Regions from separate parts of the Catenulispora sp. GP43 genome, predicted to be linked through region 2. Evidence: riboswitches for the same ligand, from Rfam matches in the RefSeq annotation. Region 2 holds a riboswitch; each other region holds the start of a gene.
The links. A riboswitch is a leader RNA that binds a small molecule or an ion and turns the genes downstream of it on or off. The one in region 2 is predicted to bind cobalamin.
Positions count from the first base shown of each region.

Region 1: another riboswitch for cobalamin. It lies ahead of ABH926_RS05870 (putative cobaltochelatase); the one in region 2 lies ahead of ABH926_RS50690 (HoxN/HupN/NixA family nickel/cobalt transporter).
Region 3: another riboswitch for cobalamin. It lies ahead of cobN (cobaltochelatase subunit CobN); the one in region 2 lies ahead of ABH926_RS50690 (HoxN/HupN/NixA family nickel/cobalt transporter).
Region 4: another riboswitch for cobalamin. It lies ahead of ABH926_RS09515 (ABC transporter substrate-binding protein); the one in region 2 lies ahead of ABH926_RS50690 (HoxN/HupN/NixA family nickel/cobalt transporter).

Region 1 is NZ_JBGCCT010000002.1:484,867-490,362, forward strand. Features, by position in the region: gene ABH926_RS05860 (cobyrinate a,c-diamide synthase) at 1-809, opposite strand, end outside; gene cobO (cob(I)yrinic acid a,c-diamide adenosyltransferase) at 806-1,426, opposite strand; gene ABH926_RS05870 (putative cobaltochelatase) at 1,426-3,513, opposite strand; cobalamin riboswitch at 3,601-3,727, opposite strand; gene ABH926_RS05875 (hypothetical protein) at 3,830-4,009, shown strand; gene ABH926_RS05880 (sulfite oxidase-like oxidoreductase) at 4,045-4,692, opposite strand; gene ABH926_RS05885 (bacterioferritin-associated ferredoxin) at 4,823-5,128, shown strand; gene bfr (bacterioferritin) at 5,248-5,496, shown strand, end outside.
Region 2 is NZ_JBGCCT010000049.1:34,140-39,635, forward strand. Features, by position in the region: gene ABH926_RS50670 (TIM-barrel domain-containing protein) at 1-264, shown strand, start outside; gene ABH926_RS50675 (copper chaperone PCu(A)C) at 274-789, opposite strand; gene ABH926_RS50680 (heavy metal translocating P-type ATPase) at 786-2,996, opposite strand; gene ABH926_RS50685 (hypothetical protein) at 3,068-3,370, opposite strand; cobalamin riboswitch at 3,571-3,774, shown strand; gene ABH926_RS50690 (HoxN/HupN/NixA family nickel/cobalt transporter) at 3,803-4,921, shown strand; gene ABH926_RS50695 (hypothetical protein) at 4,973-5,496, shown strand, end outside.
Region 3 is NZ_JBGCCT010000002.1:574,150-579,645, reverse strand. Features, by position in the region: gene ABH926_RS06340 (COG4280 domain-containing protein) at 1-712, opposite strand, end outside; gene ABH926_RS06335 (cobalamin biosynthesis protein) at 858-1,817, shown strand; cobalamin riboswitch at 1,804-1,945, shown strand; gene cobN (cobaltochelatase subunit CobN) at 1,988-5,496, shown strand, end outside.
Region 4 is NZ_JBGCCT010000003.1:476,713-482,208, reverse strand. Features, by position in the region: gene ABH926_RS09525 (ABC transporter ATP-binding protein) at 1-471, opposite strand, end outside; gene ABH926_RS09520 (FecCD family ABC transporter permease) at 468-1,802, opposite strand; gene ABH926_RS09515 (ABC transporter substrate-binding protein) at 1,812-2,801, opposite strand; cobalamin riboswitch at 2,907-3,036, opposite strand; gene ABH926_RS09510 (enoyl-CoA hydratase/isomerase family protein) at 3,154-3,984, opposite strand; gene ABH926_RS09505 (GNAT family N-acetyltransferase) at 4,009-5,256, opposite strand; gene ABH926_RS09500 (alpha/beta fold hydrolase) at 5,382-5,496, shown strand, end outside.

The sequences.
Region 1 (5,496 bases), on a different contig from region 2:
GAGAAGGTGAACGCGGGCCCCGACGCGACGGCGATGCGCGGCCGGGCGCAGGAGCGGCGGCCGGCCTCGGCCGCGGGGTCCCAGGCGGCGACGTCCAGCGGCGGGGCGCTGCGGGCCAGGCGGTAGATCTCGTCGAGCTGCACGCCGGCGTCCACCAGGGCGCCGAGCGCGGCCACGGCGGCCACCGCCTCGGCCCGCCGCTCGGCCACCGGGACCAGGCCGAGGTGGCGCGAGGGGGCCGCCACGGCGGCCTCGCGCCGCAGCGCGCCGAGCACCGGCACGCCGAGCTCGTCCAGGGCCTCGGTCAGGATCCTGCGATGGTTCTCGGAGCCGACGCGGTTCAGGACCACGCCCGCGATGCGCACCGCTGGGTCGAAGGAGCGGAACCCGTGCACCAGCGCGGCGATCGAGCGGCCCTGCGCGGCGGCGTCGACGACGAACAGCACCGGGGCGCCGAGCAGCTTGGCGACCTGCGCGGTGGAGGCGAGCTCGCCCTCGCCGGTCGCGCCGTCGTACAGGCCCATGACGCCCTCGACGACCGCGATGTCGGCCCCGGCTGCGCCGTGCGCGAACAGCGGCGCGATCCGTTCGGTGCCGACCATGTAGGGGTCGAGGTTGCGGCCGACGCGGCCGGCGGCCAGGGAGTGATAGCCGGGGTCGATGTAGTCCGGGCCGACCTTGAACGGCGCGACGGTGAAGCCGCGGTCGGTCAGGGCTTTGACGATGCCGGTGGCCACGGTGGTCTTGCCGTGGCCGGAGGCCGGGGCCGCGATGACGACGCGCGGCACGGTCAGCGGGACCGAGCTCACCACTCGATACCCTTCTGGCCCTTCTGGCCGGCGTCCATCGGGTGCTTGACCTTGGTCATCTCGGTGACCAGGTCGGCGGCCTCCAGCAGTTCGGGCGCGGCGTCGCGGCCGGTGATGACGACGTGCTGGCTCCCCGGGCGGTCGGCCAGGGTCTTCACGACGTCCTGGACGTCCACCCAGCCCCACTTCATCGGGTAGGTGAACTCGTCCAGCACGTACAGCCGGTAGGTCTCGGCGGCCAGGTCGGCCTTGATCCGCTCCCAGCCGGCGCGAGCGTTGTCGGCCTGGAGCTCGGGGTCGCTGTGCAGGTCCCGCTGGATCCAGGACCAGCCCTCGCCCATCTTGTGCCAGTCGACGGGCCCGCCGACGCCGGTGCGCTCGTGCAGCTCGCCGAGCGCCTTGAGCGCGGTCTCCTCGCCGATGCGCCACTTGGCGGACTTGACGAACTGGAACACGCCGATCGGCCAGCCCTGGTTCCAGCCCCGCAGGGCCAGGCCGAAGGCGGCGGTGGACTTCCCCTTGCCGGGGCCGGTGTGCACGATCGTCAGCGGCCGGTTGCGGCGCTGGCGCGTGGTGAGGCCGTCGTCGGGGACGTGCGTGGGTTGGCCCTGCGGCATCAGGCGGCCCTCCGGTCGGAGCGGGGTCGGTTGCCGTGCACCGCCGCGGTGAGCGCGTCGGCGGCGAGATCGGTGAGGGGCAGGTGGTCGGCGCCCAGATCGGCGGCCAGGCGCCCGGCCAGCCCCAGGCGGACCGGGCCGGCCTCGCAGTCCACGACGACGGCCGTGCCGCCCAGGGCCGCGACAGCCTGGCGGAGGTGGGCCGCGGCGCGGCGGGTGTCGGCGAGGGGGTCCTTCGAGTGCGAGGCCTGGGTGGCGCGGCCGTCGGTGACGACCAGGACCAGGGGCCGCCGGTCCGGGTCGCGCATGCGCTCGACGCGCAGGACGTCCGCGGCCTGGAGCAGACCGGCGGCCAGCGGGGTGCGGCCGCCGGTGGGCAGCGAGGCCAGCCGGGCGGCGCCGGCGTCGACGGACCAGGTGGGCGGCAGCGCGACCTCGGCGGTGCGGCCGCGGAAGGTCACCAGGCCGACCTTGTCACGGCGCTGGTAGGCGTCCAGGAGCAGCGAGAGGATCGCGCCCTTGACGGCGGCCATGCGCTGGCGGGCGGCCATGGACCCGGAGGCATCGACCGCGAACAGGACGAGATTGCCTTCCCGGCCCTCGCGGATCGGCTCGCGGAGGTCCTCGGAGCGCAGACGCAGAGCGCCGTCGCGACGGCCCCGGGCGACCTGCTGGGGCGCGGCGGCGTGGACGGTCGCGATCAGATGGAGGCCGCGCGCGCCGGGGCGGGCGCCGACCGAGCGGCCGCCGGCGGCGCGGGCTCGGGAGCGGCGGCCTTCGGCGCCGGTGCCGACGCCTTCGACCTGGAGCAGGCGGGCTTTGAAGGGCTCAGTGGCAGTGGCGGCGGGCTGCTCGCGCGACGATCCGGACACTTGCTTCTGCTCAGCGGGTGATTCGCCGGTCGAGGCACCGACCGAGGGCTCAGGCTCGGCACCGTTGGACGGGCCGCCGGAAGTATCGCCACCGTTGGAACCGCCGCCGCCGTCAGGACCGCCGCCGCCGTCAGGACCGCCGCCGCCGTCGGGCCCACCGCCGCCGTCGGGCCCACCGGAACCGGGACCGGGATCAGGATCCTCATCCCCGTCGTCCATGGCCTCGTCCAGCCGCTCCTCGTCCAGGCCCGGCGCGTCGAACGGATGCCGCCGCCGGCGGTGCGGCAGCGCCAGCATCGCGGCCTGCCGCACGTCCTCGGCGATCACCACGTCGCGCCCGGCCCAGGCCGCGAGCGCGGTCGCGGCCCGTGCCGTCACCAGGTCCGCGCGCATCCCGTCGACCTCGAACGCCGCACAGATCCGAGTGACTCGCAGCAGTTCGGCCTCCGGGAGCACCACGGAGGGCAGCAGGGCGCGCGCCGCCTCGATGCGTGCGGCCGTCTCCTTGTCCGCCTGCTCCCAGGCCGCTGCGAAGCCCTCGGGGTCGGCCTCGTAGGCCAGGCGGCGGCGGACCACCTCGGCGCGCTCGGCCGGGTCGCGGCTGGCGCGGACTTCGACGGTCAGGCCGAACCGGTCCAGCAGCTGCGGGCGCAGTTCGCCCTCTTCGGGGTTCATGGTGCCGACGAGCAGGAAGCGCGCCGCGTGCCGGACCGAGACGCCTTCGCGCTCGACGTGCGCGACGCCCATCGCGGCGGCGTCCAGGAGCAGGTCCACGAGGTGGTCGTGCAGGAGGTTGACCTCGTCCACGTACAGCAGGCCGCGGTGCGCGGCGGCCAGCAGGCCGGGTTCGTAGGCGGCGACGCCGGAGGCCAGGACCTTCTCCAGGTCCAGGGAGCCCACGAGGCGGTCCTCGGTGGCGCCGACCGGGAGCTCGATCAGGCGCGCCGGGCGGGACCGGGCCGCCGTGGCGCCGGGGAGGTGCGGGCCGTCCGGGCAGGCCGGGTCGGGGGTCGCGGGGTCACACGAGAACCGACAGCTCGGGACCACGGCGATCTGCGGGAGCACGGCGGCCAGGGCGCGCACGATCGTCGACTTGGCAGTGCCCTTCTCCCCGCGCACGAGCACGCCGCCGACGGCCGGGGACACGGCGTTCAGCAGCAGGGCCAGCCGCAGGTCGTCGAGCCCGACGACGGCGGTGAACGGGTACGGCGGCACGCCGGATCAGCTCCTCACGGGTATCCACGCCCGACAGGTCTCCTCACGAGAACACGCCGCGGGGGCGGCGTGCCTGGGGCGGTCGTAGTCTCCTGACTCTCAGATCCGCGCGCCTGCCCGGCCTTCCCAGAACACTGATGTTCCAGTGGCATCTCAAGCGGGAGGCACTCCCTGATCACAGTGGCGGGACCGCTCCGGATTCGCACCGGATTCCTGCCGACCGTCCCGCGTGCAGCATCCCGCAGCGATCACCGGCCGTCAAACCGCGTCCGGACGGCGCCGGGTGGCGCGATGTCCGGATGTATCCCTCAATGGGATGGTGAGCGATCGACAGCGCAGACCCCGTGTCCTGGGTGAATACGAGCTGGACGGCGGGGCGTTCGCCCTGGCGCGGGGTGAGCAACGCGACACGCCCGCCCCCGGGCAGCGGCTGCCGGCGCTCGGCCGGCCCGGGACGCTGTGGCGGGCGGTGCTGCGCCGGATCCGGACGGGCTGAGGAGCCGGCCGGACGGGACTACAGCCGGGACGGGACTACAGCGGAGGCCCGTCGCCGGGGTCCTCCTGGTAGGAGTACCGCTGTTCCCGCCACGGGTCGCCGATGTTGTGGTACCCGCGCTCCTCCCAGAACCCGCGGCGGTCCTCGGTGAGGTACTCGATGCCCCGGACCCACTTGGGCCCTTTCCAGGCGTACCGGTGCGGCAGGATCAGCCGCAGCGGGAAGCCGTGCTCGGGGGTGAGCGGCGCGCCGTCGTGGTGGGTGGCGAACACGACGTCCTCCCGGAGCAGGTCCTCCAGGCGCAGGTTCGAGCTGTAGCCGTACTCGGCCCAGACGGTGACGTGCGTCGCATCCGGGGCCGGCGGCGCCAGGTCCAGGATGGTGCGGCCGGAGACACCGCGCCAGGACGCGTCCAGCATCGTGAACTTGGTGACGCAGTGGAAGTCGGCGACCACCTCGACGGTCGGCAGGGCGCCGAACTCCTCGTGGAACCAGATCGCCTCCTCGCCGTCGGCGGTGGCCCCGGTGACCCGGAAGTCCCAGCTCGCGGGCTTGAAGCGGGGCACCGGGCCGTAGTGCAGCACCGGCCACTCGCCACGCTGCATGCGCTGGCCCGGGGGGAGCCGGCCGTCCGCCGGCGCCGTCCCGGCGTCTGTGTCCACCCCTGATCCCGGCTGCCCCATGGAGACCATCGTCCCAGATGTGGTGCACGGCACGTACCGCGGGGACTTGGCACGCGGGCGATAGGTAGCTTAGGCTCCCCTAAGTCCCATTGATCGCCCCTGGCGACCCCGCTGACAGCCGGAGCCCCGCTTGTACGCCTGCATATGCCACGCGGTCACCACCGCCGAGGTGGACGCCGCCGTCGCGCTCGGTGCCAAGTCCGTCAAGCAGGTCCGCAAGGCCACCGGGGCGGGTTCGGCGTGCGGGACGTGCGTGAAGCGGCTGAGCTGCCTGCTCGCCGCCGCGCGGGTCGCCGACTCGGCGCCGGCGGACGTCATGCCCGAGGCCGAGCGGCTGCCGGAGGCGGCTCCGGCCCCGGTCCCCGCCGCACGCCCGGCGACCCCGGTCTTCCAGCACGCGCCGCACTGCCCGGCCGCGGTGCCCGCCCTGGGCTGATCCCGGACGCTCCCGAGCCGCCCCGGCCTGATCCGGCGTGCCCCGGGGCTCCCCGTTCGGAGCAATCCGCGCACACACCGTTACCCCCGGGGTCGGCCGCTCTGGCAATATCGGACGCCATGCAGGGTGACAAGGACATCATCGCGTTCCTCAACGAGCAGCTCACGGCCGAACTGACGGCGATCAACCAGTACTGGCTGCACTACAAACTGCAGGAAGACCGCGGCTGGAAGAAGCTCGCCGAGTACACCCGCAGCGAGTCCATCGACGAGATGAAGCACGCGGACAAGCTCGCCGAGCGCATCATCTTCCTGGACGGGCTGCCCAACTTCCAGAAACTGTTCCCGCTGGAGATCGGCCACAGCGTC
Region 2 (5,496 bases):
GCGCCCTCGGCCCTGACCGTCGCCTTCGCACAGGACATCACGCCGACCGGCAGCGACTACTCCGGGTCGGTCGCGGTGACCGACAGCGGGAGCGCCGTGGCCGGAACGACGGCCAAAAATGCGGCCGGCGTCCTCACGTGGACGCCTTCGGCCGCGCTGTCGGCGGGGACGTATCAAGTGACCGTGCAGGATGTGGCCAGCGCGAACGCCGGTGACAACATGCCGATACAGGAGCCTTATACGTTCAGCTTCACGGTGAACTGAGCCGAATGTTCAGCCGATCCTGCTGTCCAGGTCCTCGGGCACGATCGCGACCGCGCTGACCGTGACGGTGCCGCTGTGGCGGAAGCGCAGCGTGACCGTGATCCGTTGGCCGGGGTGGAGATCCGGCGGGTTCGCGATCACGATGTCGGCGACGAGCGGGGCCATCCTCAGCTCCCCGCGAGCCGGGATGGCCAGGCTCGCGGTGGGCTCCGGCCGGCCTTCGCTGCCCACGTGCAGATGGCGGCTGAGTTCCACGTCCGATGACACGGTCGAGGTGGCTTGGAGCAGCGTGTCGGGGACGTCGCCGGGGTTGCGCACCGTGAAGAACGCAGCGGTGGTCGCGGGGCTGCTGGGGACGAGTATCCAGCCGTCGCTGACCTGTACTGGCCGCGAGGTGCCGGCGCGGCCTGCCGCCACCCAGCCGGTCAGGAGAATCAGCGCGACAGCAGCGGCCAGGACCGGGGCCGCCGCCGCGCGGACCACGGCCCATCGCCGAACGCTGAGGCGTGGGCCAGCGCCGGTCACCGGACGCCTCCGGCAAGCCCGCGGCGCTGCGGCTGCCAGGTACGCAGCCGCAGGCTGTTGCCGACGACCAGCAGCGAGCTGGCGGACATCGCCGCCGCGGCCGGCATCGGGTTGAGCAGTCCGACGGCCGCCAGCGGGATGAGGAAGAGGTTGTATCCGAAGGCCCAGACCAGGTTCGCGCGGATCGTGGACAGGGTCCGGCGGGCCAGACAGACGGCGTCGGCGACCAAGCCGATGTCGGCGCGCACCAGCGTCAGGCCGGCGGCGCCGATCGCGGCGTCGGTACCGCCTCCCATCGCGACCCCGAGGTCGGCCGCGGCCAGGGCGACGGTGTCGTTGACGCCGTCGCCGACCACGGCCACGACGCGGCCGGCGGCGCGCAGCTCGGCGACGATCTCGGCCTTGCGTTCCGGTGAGGCGCAGTGGTGCACCGCCGTGATGCCCAGCTCGCGCGCCACGGCGGTCGCCGCGCCGGCGCTGTCGCCGGTGGCCAGGATCGGCTCCAGACCCAGTCCTCGGAGCCGGCGCACTGTGCGGTAGGCATCGGGACGCAAGGTGTCGCCGATGGTGAGGATCGCCGCCGGCGCGCCGTCCACTTCGACCAGGACCGGGGTGTGGCCGTTCGCTTCCGCGGCGGCCAGCGCCGTGCGGAGTGCTTCGGGTAGTTCCCGAGCATCGTTCGGGCGGACCGCGCGGACATCGCAGCCCTCGACCATCGCCCCGACTCCGACGCCCGGTCGCGACCAGAAGTCCGCGACGGCGGGCAGTGCGGAGCCGTCGGCACGGTGGGCGGCGGAGACGACGGCTCGGCCGAGGGGGTGCTCGGAGCGCTGCTCGACAGCCGCTGCCAGCCGCAACACCCGGTCGCCGTCGTGTCCCGGGGCCGGTGTGACGGCGATCAGCGCCGTGCGGCCTTCCGTCAGCGTGCCGGTCTTGTCCAGGACGACCGCGTCCAGGTGGCGCAGCCGTTCCAGCACCTCGGGGCCCTTGACCAAGATGCCCAGTTGCGCGCCGCGTCCGGTGGCGGCCAGCAACGCGGTCGGGGTGGCCAGGCCGAGTGCACAGGGGCACGCCACGACCAGGACCGCGACCGCCGCGGTGATCGCGACTTCGGGCCGGACTCCGGCGCCCTGCCAGAAGCCCAGGACGGTCACGGCGATGGCCAGCACCGCCGGCACGAACACCGCGGCCACTGTGTCGGCCAACCGCTGCGCGCGCGCCTTGCCGGTCTGGGCGTCCTGGACCAGGGCCGCGATCCGGGCCAGCTGAGTGTCGGCGCCGACCGCGGTGGCCCGGACCACCAGTGTGCCCCCGACGTTCAGGGTGCCGCCGGCGACGCGCTCCCCCGGGCCCGCCTCGACCGGCACGCTCTCTCCGGTCAGCATGCTCAGGTCGATCGCCGACGCACCCTCCACCACGACACCGTCGGTGGCGACCCTCTCGCCGGGACGCACCACGAACTCCCGGCCCGGCAGGAGCTGCTCCAGCGGAATCAGCTGTTCGCCGCCGGCAGCGTCGCGGACGCAGACCTCTTTGACGCTCAGCTCAGCCAGAGACCGCAGGGCCGAGCCGGTCTGGCGTCGGGCACGGCTCTCCAGGTGACGTCCGCAGAGGACGAACAGCGGCACGCCGACCGCAGCCTCCAGATACATGTGCCCGGCGCCGTCGCCGCCGACGCTGAACGAGAAGCCCATCCGCATTCCGGGCAAGCCCGCGGTGCCGAAGAACAGCGCGTAGACCGACCAGCCGAAGGAAGCGAGAACGCCGATGCTCACCAACGTGTCCATGGTCGCGGCGCCGTGCCGCAGGTTGATCAGGGCACGGCGATGGAAGGGCCAGGCGCCCCAGGTCGCCACCGGGGCGGCCAGCAGGAAGCAGAACCACTGCCAGTCGCGGAACTGGACCGCCGGGATCATGGACAGCGCGATGACCGGCACGGCCATCGCGGCCACGCCGAGCAGGCGCTGCCGGTCGGCCGGCGACTCGGCCGTCTCGGCCGTCTCGGCCATCCCGGAAGAAGCGGCGTCGTCGCGGACCGCGAGTGCGGTGTATCCGGCCTGCTCGACCGCGGCGATCAGGTCCCGGACCGGAACCCGCGGCGGATGCAGGATCCGGGCCCGGCCGGTCGCCAGGTTGACGCCGGCCGAGACGCCCTCGATGCGGGCCAGTCGTCGCTCCACCCGCCCGACGCACGCGGCGCAGGTCATCCCGCCGATCACGAGATCGGTGACCGCCGCAGGCGGCGTGGACGCTGCCGGCACCGTGTCCGGCCCGGCGCTCACCGGCCGCCACCCAACGCGCCCATCCCCGGCATCCCCGGAGTGGGGCTCTGCCCGCCCGGCGCGCCGGGAACGAGATCGGGTGCCACCGGTCCGGCCAGGCGCCCGGCGCCGAACGCGCCGGCGTACAGTGCCGCCGACAACGCGACGAACGCCAGCACGCGGCCGAACCCGCCGAGACGGGAACTCAGGCTACTGGTACCGAAGCCGCGTCGGGGATCCGCCGCTCCGGAATGTGCTGATCCGGGATGTGCTGATCCGGGATGTGCCGCCGGACCGTCCGGCACGTCATCGATGCTCACACGATGATAGTCGTCCGCGAATCCCGGCTGGTTCCCGCAAGAGTCGGCATCATCTGTGCGGCAAGGGCCCTGACGGTCGCTGGACCCATGAGTGCCGGATCCTGATTCATCGCTCGGCACTTCAGCGCCTCGGGCTGGATCCCGCAGACTGATGGTCTACGCATAGCCGGGGCCCACCTTGCCGGGTTCCGGACCGCTCGCTACGGTGACCATGCCGTGGTGCTCGGGAAGACCGGTGGAAAACCGGAGCGGCCCTCGCCACTGTGATCGGGAATGCACCGGTTCCATGCCGCCGCGCGAAGTACGGCGCGGCGGCGGCCACTGGACGCGTCAGGCGTCTGGGAAGGCGGAGCCGGGGCGTCGACCCGTCAGCCAGGAGACCGGCCACGGCACCGAACATCGACCATCCACGAGGTGCTGGAGGCGAGCCGCGTGAGCGTGCCTGCGAACGATCCCGTCCGACCTGTCCGGAATCCGTCCTCGGCGCCGCTGCGCTGGCTCCGTACCGACTGGCTGCGCTTCGGCGGCCTGCTGGCGGTGATCGTGGCGATGCACGTCGCGGCGTTCGGGATCCTCGCCGGCCTGGTCGCCCCGCATCACTACACCGTCGGCAAGCAGGTCTTCGGCTTCGGCCTCGGCGTCACCGCCTACACGCTCGGCATGCGCCACGCGTTCGACGCCGACCACATAGCCGCGATCGACAACACCACGCGCAAGCTGATGGCCGACGGCAAGCGGCCGGTGTCCGTCGGATTCTGGTTCGCGCTCGGGCACTCGACGATCGTCGTCGTGCTGGCCGCCGGGATCGCCGCCGGCGCGCGCCAGGCCGCCAGCCTGACCGACGACAAGTCCAGCACGCGCCAGTCGCTCGGCGTGGTGTCCACGACCGCTTCGGGCACCTTCCTGTACCTGATCGGCATCCTGAACCTGGTCGCGCTGATCGGCATCTACAAGGTGTACAAGGCGATGCGGCGCGGCGTGTACGACGAGGCCGCCCTGACCGCGCAGCTGGACAAGCGCGGCTTCATGAACCGGATCCTGGGCCGGCTCACCAAGTCCATCACCCGCCCCGGCCAGATGTACCCGGTCGGGCTGCTGTTCGGCGTCGGCTTCGACACCGCCACCGAGGTGCTGCTGCTGGCCCTGGCCGGCTCCAGCGCCGCGGCCGGCCTGCCCTGGTACGCGATCCTGTGCCTGCCGCTGCTGTTCACCGCGGGCATGACCCTGTTCGACACGCTCGACGGCACCTTCATGAACTTCGCCTACCACTGGGCCTTCTCCAACCCGATCCGCAAGGTCTACTACAACCTCACCATCACCGGGCTGTCCGTGGCCGTCGCCCTGATCATCGGCAGCATCGAGCTCGTCGGCGTGGTCCACGACCAGTTCGGCGTCGTCAACCCGGTCACCGACTGGATCGCGAACCTGAATCTGAACAATGTCGGGTTCATCATCGTCGGCGCGTTCATCGCCGTCTGGGCGGCCGCGATCGCCTACTGGAAGATCGCGCGCGTCGAACACCGGTGGGACGTCACCGGCCAGGAGCCGTAGCCGGCGCCTGCCGTCACCCGCCCGGCGGGCGGATGCGACGATGTCACAGCCATGAGTGTCGACGGGGGACTGCGCGCCGCGCGGTCCGCGATGTTCGCGGCCGTGTGCACGCTGCTGGCCACGGCCGCGCACTTGTCGATGTCCGGGCGGGCTGTCCCGTGGTGGGCACTGGCCGGGGCCGCCGAGGTCACCTTCGGCCTCGCCTGGCTGCTGTCCGGCAAACAGCGCGGCACGATTCATGTCATCACCTTGACGATCGGCGCGCAGGCTCTTCTGCACTTCTGGTTCGAGGCCAGCCAGGCTCTGACGACGGGGCCGCTCGACGCTTCGGCCATGTCCGGGATGAACGCCTCCGGGATGAACATGCCCGGGATGGCCGGCGTGCCGGGCATGTCGATGGGCAGTGCGAGCGGCATGAGCAGCGCGAGCGGCATGAGCAGCGCGAGCGGCATGAGCGGCATGAGCGGCATGCACTCGGGCCCGCCGTTCCTCGGCTCCGACAGCTGGGGAATGCTGGCCGCCCACCTCGCGGCGGCCGTCGTGGTGGGCGTCTGGCTGGCGGCCGGCGAGCAGGC
Region 3 (5,496 bases), on a different contig from region 2:
TCAGGACCCAGACCGCGCCGAGCGCGACGAGCAGGACGTAGGCCAGCACCGCCGGGAGCGCGGCGTCGCCGCCGGGCCACTGGGCGCCCGCGCCCTCCGCGCCCCAGAAGACCCCGAAGCCGGTGAGCATCACGCCGACCGCGAACTTCATCGTGTTCTCCGGCACGCGCGCCAGCGGCGCCTTGATCGCGACGCCCGCGGCGCACACGGTGAGCACCGCCGCCACCGCGGCGACGGCGGCGAGCGGGATGTCGTGCTGGTTGGCGCCGAAGGTCAGGGCGATGAACGCGACCTCCAGGCCCTCCAGCACGACGCCCTTGAAGCTGAGGGTGAAGGCGTACCAGTCGGCGACCAGGGACTTCTTCGCCGTGGCGGCCTCCCGCGCGGCGGCGACCTCGCGCTGGTAGGCGGCGGCCTCGTCGCGCATGTCCTTGTAGCCGGACGCGCGCAGGATCGCCTTGCGCAGCCACTGCAACCCGAAGGTGAGCAGCAGACCGCCGACGATCAGCCGCAAGGCCTTGAGCGGCAGCACGGTGAGCGCCGGCCCGAGCGCGGCGACGACCACCGCGAGCAGGAGGAGGCCCGCCGCCACGCCCTGGAGCGAGGAGCGCCAGCCGCGCGTGAGGCCGACCGCGAGCACGATGGTGAGCGCTTCCACCGCTTCGACGGCGCAGGCGAGGAACACGGAGAGGAGCAGGAAGGCGGTTCCCACGTGCCTAATGTAACGCCGGGCGGTGAAGGTTCCGGGGATGGCGGGTGTCTCGGCGGCGTGGGGGGCTTGTCCGGGTCGGGGTCTTGGCGTCTTGGCGTCCTGGCCGGTTGTCGGGAGCTCGGCGGGGCGCCGCTACATTGGCGCCATGCGATCTTCGTCCCGGGCGGTAGGGCTGGTCCTCGGCTTCGCGGCCGACTGGTACTTCGGGGATCCGCGGCGAGCGCATCCGGTGGCGGGCTTCGGGCGGGTGGCCTCGGGGCTGCGTCGGGTTTCGTATGCGGATTCGCGGGTTGCCGGCGCCGCCTATGCCGGCGTGCTCGTTTCGGGCGCCGCTGCGCTGGGTGTCGCGGCCGAGCGGGTCGGGCGGCGGCCGGTCGCCGGAGCCGCGTTGACCGCGGCCGCGACGTGGACCGTGCTCGGCGGGACGTCGTTGCGCCGCGAGGCGTCCGCGATCGGTGAGTCGCTGCGGGCCGGCGACCTCGCGGCGGCGCGGGAGCGGCTGCCGCACCTGTGCGGGCGCGATCCGCGCGGGCTCGATGCCGACCAGATCGCGCGGGCGGTGGTCGAGTCGGTCGCCGAGAACACCTCCGACGCGGTGGTGGCGCCGCTGTTCTGGGGTGCGGTGGCGGGGATTCCGGGGCTGCTGGCGTATCGGGCGTCGAACACGCTGGACGCGATGGTCGGCTACCGGAACGCCAAGTACCGCAACTTCGGGTGGGCCTCCGCGCGCCTGGACGACGTCCTCAACTGGGTCCCCGCCCGCTTCACCGGCGCCGTGACCGTCGCGGCCGCACCGGTGGTCGGCGGCAGTCCCGTCCGGGCGCTCAGGGTCCTGCGAAACGACGGCGCCCGGCACCCCAGCCCCAACGCCGGACGCTGCGAGGCCTCCGCCGCCGGTGCCCTCGGCGTGCGCCTCGGCGGGACCAACACCTATGGCGACGTCGTCGAACACCGGCCGGTCATGGGGACCGGCCGGGCGCCGCGCGTGCCCGACATCCGGCGCGCCGCCGTGTTGTCGGCCACAGTCGGGCTCGCCTCGGCCGCGGCCGCCGCACGTCTGGCCGCCGCGTTCGCGCCGGGCCGTCGCGCACGCCGCTTGCGCTGACGTCGGATCTGGCACACTGTCCACCAAGACGACAGTCCAGGAAGCCCGTGCGAATCGGGCGCTGTCCCGCAACTGTGAGCGGACCACGGTCCGCGAGCCAGGAACTGCCTGTCGTCCGTACCCATCAGCCCGAGGCGGAGCGCGGACTCCGCGAGAGGAAGTGCCGTCGCATGCCCGCGCGCGTTCTGTTGCTGTCCACGGCCGACACCGAGCTTCTCGCCGCCCACGCCTGCGGCGCTCCCTACGTCACCGCCAACCCCGCGCGCCTGGACGCCGAGGCCCTGGCACCGCTGCTGCGTGCGGCCGACGTCGCCGTGCTGCGGCTGCTCGGCGGGCACCGGCCGTGGCGCTGGCTGATCGAGGCGGTCGCCGCCGCCGGCGTGCCGGCCGTCGTGCTCGGCGGGGAGGCCGAGCCGGACGCTGAGCTGATGGCGCTCTCGACGGTGCCCGGCGGCGTGGTGGCCGACGCCCTCAACTACCTCACCGCCGGCGGTCCGGCGAACCTGGCGCAGCTGGCGAACTTCCTCACCGATACGGTGCTCGGCGGCGGCGAGGGCTTCGAGGCGCCGCAGGCCATGCCCGAGTTCGGTGTCCACGGCGAGCGCGAGCGGCGCGAAGGACGCCCGACCGTCGGCATCGTCTTCTACCGTGCGCACGAGATCTCGGGTAACACAGCCTTCGTAGACACCCTCGCCGACGCCCTCGAAGACCGCGGTGCCAACGCTCTTCCCGTCTACTGCGGCTCGCTGCGCGGGTTGTCGGACGCCGCGGGCGCGGGCCTGGTCGACCTCCTCGGCCGCTGCGACACCCTGGTCGTCACGGTCCTGGCCGGAGGCGGTGCGACGGCGGCGGATGCCAGCGCAGGCGGCGACGAGGACGCCTGGGACGTCGGCGCGCTCGCCGCGCTGGACGTCCCGGTCATCCAAGGGCTCTGTCTCACCTCCCCGCGCCAGACCTGGCAGGACTCCGACGCCGCGCTCACCCCCATGGACGCCGCGATGCAGGTCGCGATCCCGGAGTTCGACGGTCGCCTCATCGCCGTCCCCTTCTCCTTCAAGGAGAACGGCGACGCGGGCATCCCGGTCTACGTCGCCGACGCCGAACGCGCCGCGCGCCTGGCCGGCATCGCCTATCGCCATGCCGCACTGCGCGCCATCCCCAACCGCGACAAGAAGCTCGCGCTCGTCCTGTCCTCCTACCCGACCAAGCACTCGCGTGTCGGCAACGCCGTCGGGCTCGACACCCCGGCCTCCGCCGTCCGCCTGCTCCACGCCCTGCGCGAAGCCGGCTACACCGTCGGCGACTTCCCCGACGACGGCGACCAGCTCATCCACCGGCTGATCGCGGCCGGCGGGCACGACGTCGAGTGGCTCACCGAGGAGCAGCTGGCCGCCGCGCCGGCGCGAGTGCCGCTGCGCGACTACGAGTCCTGGTTCGCCACGCTCCCCGAAGACCTGCGCGAGGGTATCCGCCGGCACTGGGGCGAGCCGCCCGGCTCGCTGTACGTCGACGGCGAGGACATCGTCCTGGCCTCGCTCCAGTTCGACAACATCCTGCTGATGATCCAGCCGCCGCGCGGCTTCGGCGAGAACCCGATCGCCATCTACCACGACCCCGACCTGCCGCCCAGCCACCACTACCTGGCCGCCTACCGGTGGCTGGAGCACAGCTTCGGCGCGGACGCGGTCGTCCACCTCGGCAAGCACGGCACGCTGGAATGGCTGCCCGGCAAGGGACTGGGCCTGTCGGAGTCCTGCGCCCCGGACGCGGTGCTCGGCGAGCTGCCGCTGGTCTACCCGTTCATTGTGAACGACCCCGGGGAGGGGACGCAGGCCAAGCGGCGCGGGCACGCCACCGTCGTGGACCACCTGATGCCGCCGATGGCCCGCGCCGACACCTACGGGGACCTGGCCAAGCTCGAGCAGCTGCTCGACGAGTACGCGACCGTGCAGGCCCTGGACCCGGACAAGACCCCGGCGGTGCGCGCGCAGATCTGGACCCTGATCCGCGCCGCGCAGCTGCACCACGACCTCGCCTCGATCCTGCACGGCGACGTCGACCACCAGCCCGCCGACGACGACTTCGACGACTTCGTGCTGCACCTGGACGGCTATCTGTGCGAGATCAAGGACGTGCAGATCCGCGACGGGCTGCACATCCTGGGGCGCGCGCCGCAGGGCGAGGAACTGGTCGCCGACGTGCTGGCGATCCTGCGGGCCAAGCAGGTCTTCGGCGGGGTGAACGGCGCGGTCACCGGGCTGCGGCAGGCGCTGGCGGAGTTCGTCGGGCTGGACGAGCAGGTGCTGCTGGCCGAGCCGGGGGCGGCGGTGAAGGTGCCGGAGGCGCTGGTCGCGCTGGCCGGCGACGACGGGGCGCCGGCCCGGTCGGCATCGGATGCCGTGGACCTGTTGGAGAAGCTGGCGACCAAGCTGATCTCGGGCTTGGCGGCGCGCGACTGGGAGGTCGAGGCTGCTGCGGAAGTATGCCTCGAAGTGCTTGAAGTCGCTGATCCGAGCACTGTGAAGGTTTTGGACTTCGCCGCCACCGAACTCGTCCCCCGCCTGGCCCGCACCACCGACGAGATCGCCAACATCCTGCGCGCCCTCGACGGCCGCTACATCCCCGCCGGCCCCTCCGGTGCGCCGACCCGGGGCCTGGTCAGCGTTCTGCCGACCGGCCGCAACTTCTACTCCGTCGACCCGAAGGCCATTCCCTCGCGCAACGCCTGGGACGTCGGCGTGGCGCTCGCCGAGTCGCTGATCGCGCGCCATCTGGCCGACACCGGCGAATACCCGCGCTCCGTCGGGCTCACCGTCTGGGGCACCTCGGCGATGCGGACGCAGGGCGACGACATCGCCGAGATCCTGCACCTGCTGGGCTGCCGGCCGGTGTGGGACGAGGCCTCGCGGCGGGTCACCGGGTTCGAGGTGGTGCCGGTCGGCGAACTGGGGCGTCCGCGCATCGACGTGACGGTGCGCATCTCAGGGTTCTTCCGTGACGCATTCCCGCACGTCATCGCGCTCATCGACGACGCGGTCCAGGCCGTCGCCGAGCTCGACGAGGGCGCCGGGGACAACTTCGTGCGCGCGCACGCCGACGCCGACACCGCCGTCCACGGCGACCGCCGCCGGGCCACCACCCGCGTCTTCGGCTCCAAGCCGGGTGCCTACGGCGCCGGGCTGCTGCCGCTGATCGACGCCCGCGACTGGCGCACCGACGCCGACCTCGCCGAGGTCTACGCGGTCTGGGGCGGCTACGCCTACGGCCGGGGCCTGGACGGCCGCGAGGCCCGCGGGGACATGGAGAGCTCCTTCCGCCGCATCCAGGTCGCGGCGAAGAACCAGGACAACCGCGAGCACGACATCGTCGACTCCGACGACTACTTCCAGTACCACGGCGGCATGGTTGCGATGGTGCGCTCGCTCACCGGCACCTCGCCGGCCGCCTACGTCGGCGACTCGGCGGTGCCGGAGGCGGTCAGGACCCGGACGCTCGCCGAGGAGACGCACCGGGTGTTCCGGGCCCGCGTGGTGAACCCGCGGTGGGTGGCCGCCATGCAGCGCCACGGGTACAAGGGCGCCTTCGAGCTGGCCGCGACCGTGGACTATCTGTTCGGCTACGACGCCACCGCCGGGGTCGTCGACGACTGGATGTACGAGCAGCTCGCACAGACCTACGT
Region 4 (5,496 bases), on a different contig from region 2:
GGCCTGCTGCGCGAGGGCGCGGGCCAGCACCACCCGCTGCCGTTCGCCGCCGGACATCGCCCCGAGCCGGCGGCCGGCGAATCCGGCGAGGTCCAGGCGCTCCAGCGCGCCCTCGGCGACCGCGCGGTCGCTACGGGACTCCACGCCCAGGTAGCCCAGGTACGGGGTGCGGCCGAGCAGGACGTACTCGGCGACGGTCATGTCGCCGGGCAGCTGCGGCTGCTGCGGGACGTAGGCGATGAGGCGGGCCCGGTGCTTGGCGGACAGCTTCGCGACCGACTCCCCGCCGACCCGGATGTCGCCCTGGTAGGCCAGGATGCCGACGATCGCCTTGAGCAGCGTGGACTTGCCCGCGCCGTTCGGGCCGAGCACGGCGTGCCACGATCCGGAGGCCACGGCGAGGTCGACGCCGTGCAGGATCGGCTTGTGGTCCAGCCTCACCCGCACCCCGGCGGCCTTGACCGCGCTCACCGGTCCCGCTCCCGCGTCGCCCGCAGGATCACCAGGAAGAACGGCGCCCCGACGAACGAGGTCACGACCCCGATCGGCAGCTCGGCCGGCGCCAGCACGGTCCGCGCGAGCAGGTCGGCCAGCACCAGGAACGCACCGCCCACCAGCAGGCTCATCGGCAGCAGCAGCCGGTGCCCGGGCCCGGCGACACGGCGCACGACGTGCGGCACCACCAGCCCGACGAACCCGATGATGCCGCTGACCGCGACCGCGGTCGCGGTCGCCAGCGAGGCCGCGGCCAGCACGATCAGCCGGGTCCGCACGGGGTTCAGGCCGAGGGTGGCGGCCTCGTCGTCGCCGAGCGCGAGGACGTCCAGATGCCGCGCGTGCACGGTGACGATCAGGACACTGATGACGGCGTAGGGCAGCGCCAACCGCACCAGCGACCAGTCGGCGGCGGCGAAACTCCCGAACAGCCACGAGTACACCTGCCGCACGTCCGTGGTGCTCCGCTGCATGACGAACGCCTGCACCGCCCCGACGAACGAACTGACCGCGACCCCGGCGAGGATGAGCGAGGCGGTCCCGCCCCGACCCACGAACGTGCCGAGCACATAGCTGGCGAGCACCCCGCCGAGCGCACCGACGAACGCGGCCAGCGGCACGGCACCGATGCCCGCCACGGTGTGCTCGGGCCCGCCGCCATAGACGATGACGAGCGTCGCGGCCATCCCGGCACCGGCGGAGGCCCCGATGGTCCCGGAGTCAGAGAGCGGATTGCGGAAGACGCCCTGATACGCGGCCCCCGCCTGCGCGAGCAGCGCCCCGACGAGCGTGGCCAGGACGACGCGCGGCAGCCGGATCTGGTCCAGCACGCTCTGCTGCACCGGCCCGAGCCCGGTATGGAGGTCTACGAAGGGGAGCTTGTCCAGCAGCGCCTTGGCGGTGCCGGCGACCGGGAGGCCCGCGGCGCCGCCGAGGCTGGAGACGAGGACGGCGAGAAGGAGGACCGCGGTCGCGGCGAGGAGGGCGACGGTCGGGCGGGCGAGGCGGCGGCGTGGGGGTGAGTGCGGGAGCGAGTGCGGAGGGATCGAGTTCGGCTCATCGACCGCGGAGCGGGCAAGGCGGCGGCTCGGGCGCGAGTGCGGGGGGATCGAGTTCGGCTCATCGGTCGCCGGGCGGTCGCCGCTCGCAGACTCGGCAGCGACATGCGCGGCAGGTCCCGGCGCCAGGACTCCGGCCGCCGCGTCAGCGCCCGCGGCCACCATCGTCGCAGCAGCATCGACCGCCGCGGCTTCGGCACCCCCCGCCGCCGCCGCGTCAGCATCCGCATCCGCTCCCTGCCGCCGCATCGCCGTGGCTCAGCCCTGGGCCTGGTTCACGGCCTTCGAGATCTGCTGCACCAGATCCACCAGGCGCGGACCCCAGCGGGAGGCGATGTCGTCGTCCATGCCGACGACCGTGCCCTTCGCCGCGTTCTTCACCGCCGGGATCGCCGACCAGCCGGGGCGGGCGGCGACGGTGGCCGAGGTCTGCTGGCAGCACTTGGTGTCGGCCAGGAAGATCAGGTCGGGGGCCGCGGTCACCAGGTACTCGTCGGAGAGCTGCGGGTAGCCGCCGCCCGTCTTGTCGGCCGGGTCGGCGATGTCGGTCAGGCCGAACTGGGCGAAGATCGAGCCGATGAAGGTCTTCGAGGTGGCGCTGTAGTTCCCGGGGGTGCCGACCTCGTAGTAGTACTTAAGAGGTGTGGCCGGCTTCTTCGTGGCCGCGATCGCCGCCGTGATCTGCTGCTTCATCGTGGCGACCTCGGTGGTCGCGGCGGTGGTGTGGCCGGTGGCGGCGCCGAGCTCGGTGATCTGGCTGTAGGCGTCGTCCAGGGTGTTCGGGGCGTCGAACCACAGGACCGGGACGTTCAGCTTGCCGAGCTGCTCCACGATCTGCGAGCTGTCGTCGGCGACGACCACCAGATCCGGGTTGTACTTCGCTATCGCCTCGGCGTTCGGCTTGTAGCCGGACAGCGCGCTCTTCGGGGCGCTCGCGGGATAGTCCGACTGGTCATCGACCGCGGTGACCTGCGAGCCCGCGCCGATCGCGAACAGGTCCTCGGTGGCCGAGGGCGACAGCGACACGATCTTCTTCGGCTCGGCCGCCAACTTCACCGCGCCGTTCTTGGCGGTGATCGTGGCCGGGAAGGCGGCCGCGGACGAGGCGGCGGTCGTGGTGGACGCGGTGCCCGAGCCGGCCGGGGCCGACGCCGACTTCGACGACGAACACCCGGCGGCCAGCAGCGCCGAGGCCGCGACGAGGCCGACGGCCACGCGCCGCGTCGAATTGTGCAGACGAGAATGCACGAGGTCAGCTCCTCCGGCTGATCCGCGGTCCCCGCCGCGCGCGCCGACCCAGGCAGGCGTGCCGCGCACACAGCCGGACCGCCCCGAACCGCGAGGGCCGAACCTTGGCACATCGCGTGAGGCGACCTGGCTCGCCCTCCGAACGGAGAGCTCACAGTTGCGGGACAGCGCCGGATTCCCACCGGCTTCGCTGCACTCGATGTGGACGGCGCACACCGCCGTCGCCCAAGACGCTAGCAAGCGCGGACGCACTCGCCTAACGGCAAATGGGGCGACGGCTGGTGATCTGCACTACTTCAAGAAGCCTGCGCTACTTCAAAAGCCCCGCGCTGCTTCAAGAACCCCGCACCACTCACGGCCAGACCGGCGACCGCTTCTCCACGAACGCCCGCACACCCTCGGCCCGGTCCGCCGAGAACGCCGTGGCCCGCCACGCCCCGTCCTCCACGTCCAGCCCGGCGGCCAGCGGCAGGTCCGCGCCGACCTTCAGCGCGTGCTTGGCGTTGCGCACCCCGATCGGCGAGTTCTTCGCGATCTGCTGCGCCAGCTCCAGCGCCGCCGCGCGCGCCGTCGAGCTCCCCGGCACCCGCCGGTCCACCATCCCGAACCGGTCGGCCTCGTCGGCGTCGATGCGCCGCGCGGTGAAGATCAGGTCGGCGGCGCGGTTCATGCCCACGCGCCGCACCAGCGTCTGCGTGCCGCCGCCGCCGGGGATGACGCCGACGGACACCTCGGGCAGCCCGAACACCGCGCCGTCGTCGGCCACGATCAGGTCGCAGGCCAGCGCCAGCTCGCAGCCGCCGCCCAGGGCGTAGCCGGAGACCGCAGCCACGACCGGCATCGGCAGCGAGCCGAACGCGCCCCAGGTCCGCCGGAACGCCGGCCGGGTGGCGACCAGCTCGGCGTCGCTCATCTGGTTGCGCTCCTTGAGGTCCACGCCGACGCAGAACGCGTGGTTCTTCCCCTCGGCCGCGGGCGGCGCCGACGACACCACCACGGCGCGCACCGCCGGGTCCTCGGCCAGCTCCGGCGCGACGTCCCGGATCGCCGCGGCCATCGCGGTCGAGATCGCGTTCATCGCCGACGCGCGGTTCAGCACGATCTCCGCGACCACGCCGTTGCCGGACGCGGGGTGCCGCCGCAGGAGTACGCCTTTGTAATCCTTCTCGGTTACCTCGTTCATGGCGCCCAGATTATGAGACCAAGGTCAGAATCCGAAGGGCACCCAGGGCGCGACATCGCTCACAAAGGCCCGCGACGCCTCGGCCAGCGCCCCCGGCCGCAGCTCCTCGACCCGCCCGGCCCGGCCCAGCGCGGCCAGCGAGAAACCGCCGAGGTAGGCGGTCCCGAGCTCGCGCGGCCCCAGCACCAGATCCGCCGGATCCGTGGTCCGCTCGCAGACCGCCCCCTCGGCATCGCCGCGCAACCGCCAGCGTCCGGTGTTCCACGCGCAGAAGGTGTCCGAGATCTCGAACACCACGTCGACCGGCGCCGCGTACCGCCGCGCCGCCAGGGCCCGGTCCACGTCGACGATCCGCACGTACAGCTCGTCCTGCACCCGCGGCACCGCCTGCCGGGGATCGGCGAGCAGGAACAGCAGCGGGTCGTCGGTCGGCACCTCGGCGTGGATCTCGCTGGTCAGGTCGATGTCGAGCAGGAAGCGCCAGATCGCGACGTAGGACGCCAGGTCGCGGCCGTAGACCTCCTTGGCCCGCACCTTGCAGTCCGGGCGCGCGGGGTTGTCCCAGTCCTCCTTGATCCGGTAGCGCGCGAACCCGACCGCCCGGCCGGCCGCGTCCTCGGCGACCACGCAGCGCAGCGGGCCCGCGCCGTCGCGGGCGAAGTCGTGGTCGGCCAGCGCCGAGTCGTGCCAGGCGTCGCCGGCCCGCGGCAGCATCCCCGGCCGGCCGAGCCGGTTCGCCTCGAAGACCTCCTGGCAGCGCTCGTAGGCCTGGAGCGGATCGGCCATCCGCAGCTGGAACTTGTCGCCGCCCGGCACCCGCGACAAGCCGTTGTCGCCGCGCGGGATGGTCAGTTCGAACTGCTGGGAGCCCAGTCCGTAGCCGAACCGGCCGTAGATCGCGGGCTCGGAGGCCTCCAGGATCGCCACCGGCGCCTCGCCGCGCTCGTGCAGGCCGTCGAGCTGGTAGCGCATCATCGAGGTGAGGATTCCGCGCCGGCGGTGTGTGGCCTTGACGGTGATGTAGGAGACGCCGGCCGCCCGCACCGTGACCCCGCCGGGCACCGTGAGCTCGAAGACGTGGTCGCCGCCGGTGCCGACCAGCTCGGCGCCGTCGAACCCGGCGATCGCGCGGCCGCCCAGCAGCCGCATCGCGAGGTCGTGCGCCTCCTGCGGCGGGTTCTCGTGGAAGGCGAGGTCGAGGTGCGCGGTGTAGGCCTGGACCTCGTCGTCCGTGATGGGACGGATCGGATGGTAGGCGCCGTTGGAGCTCATAGTCCATGGCTAACACCGCTTCGTCCCGACAGCGAGCAGATATTCACCCGGCGGCGGGTCGCGCGACGCCTCACGGAGCGTGAACGCGGCCCCCTTCGGCCTGCTCCCCATGGCAGGCTGATCCCATGCAGGATTCCGATCCGATCCGCCTGGCCGGCCCGTGGACGCACCGCGACATCACCGCGAACGGCGCCCGCTTCCACGTCGCCGAGATGGGGGAGGGCCCGCTGGTGCTGTTCC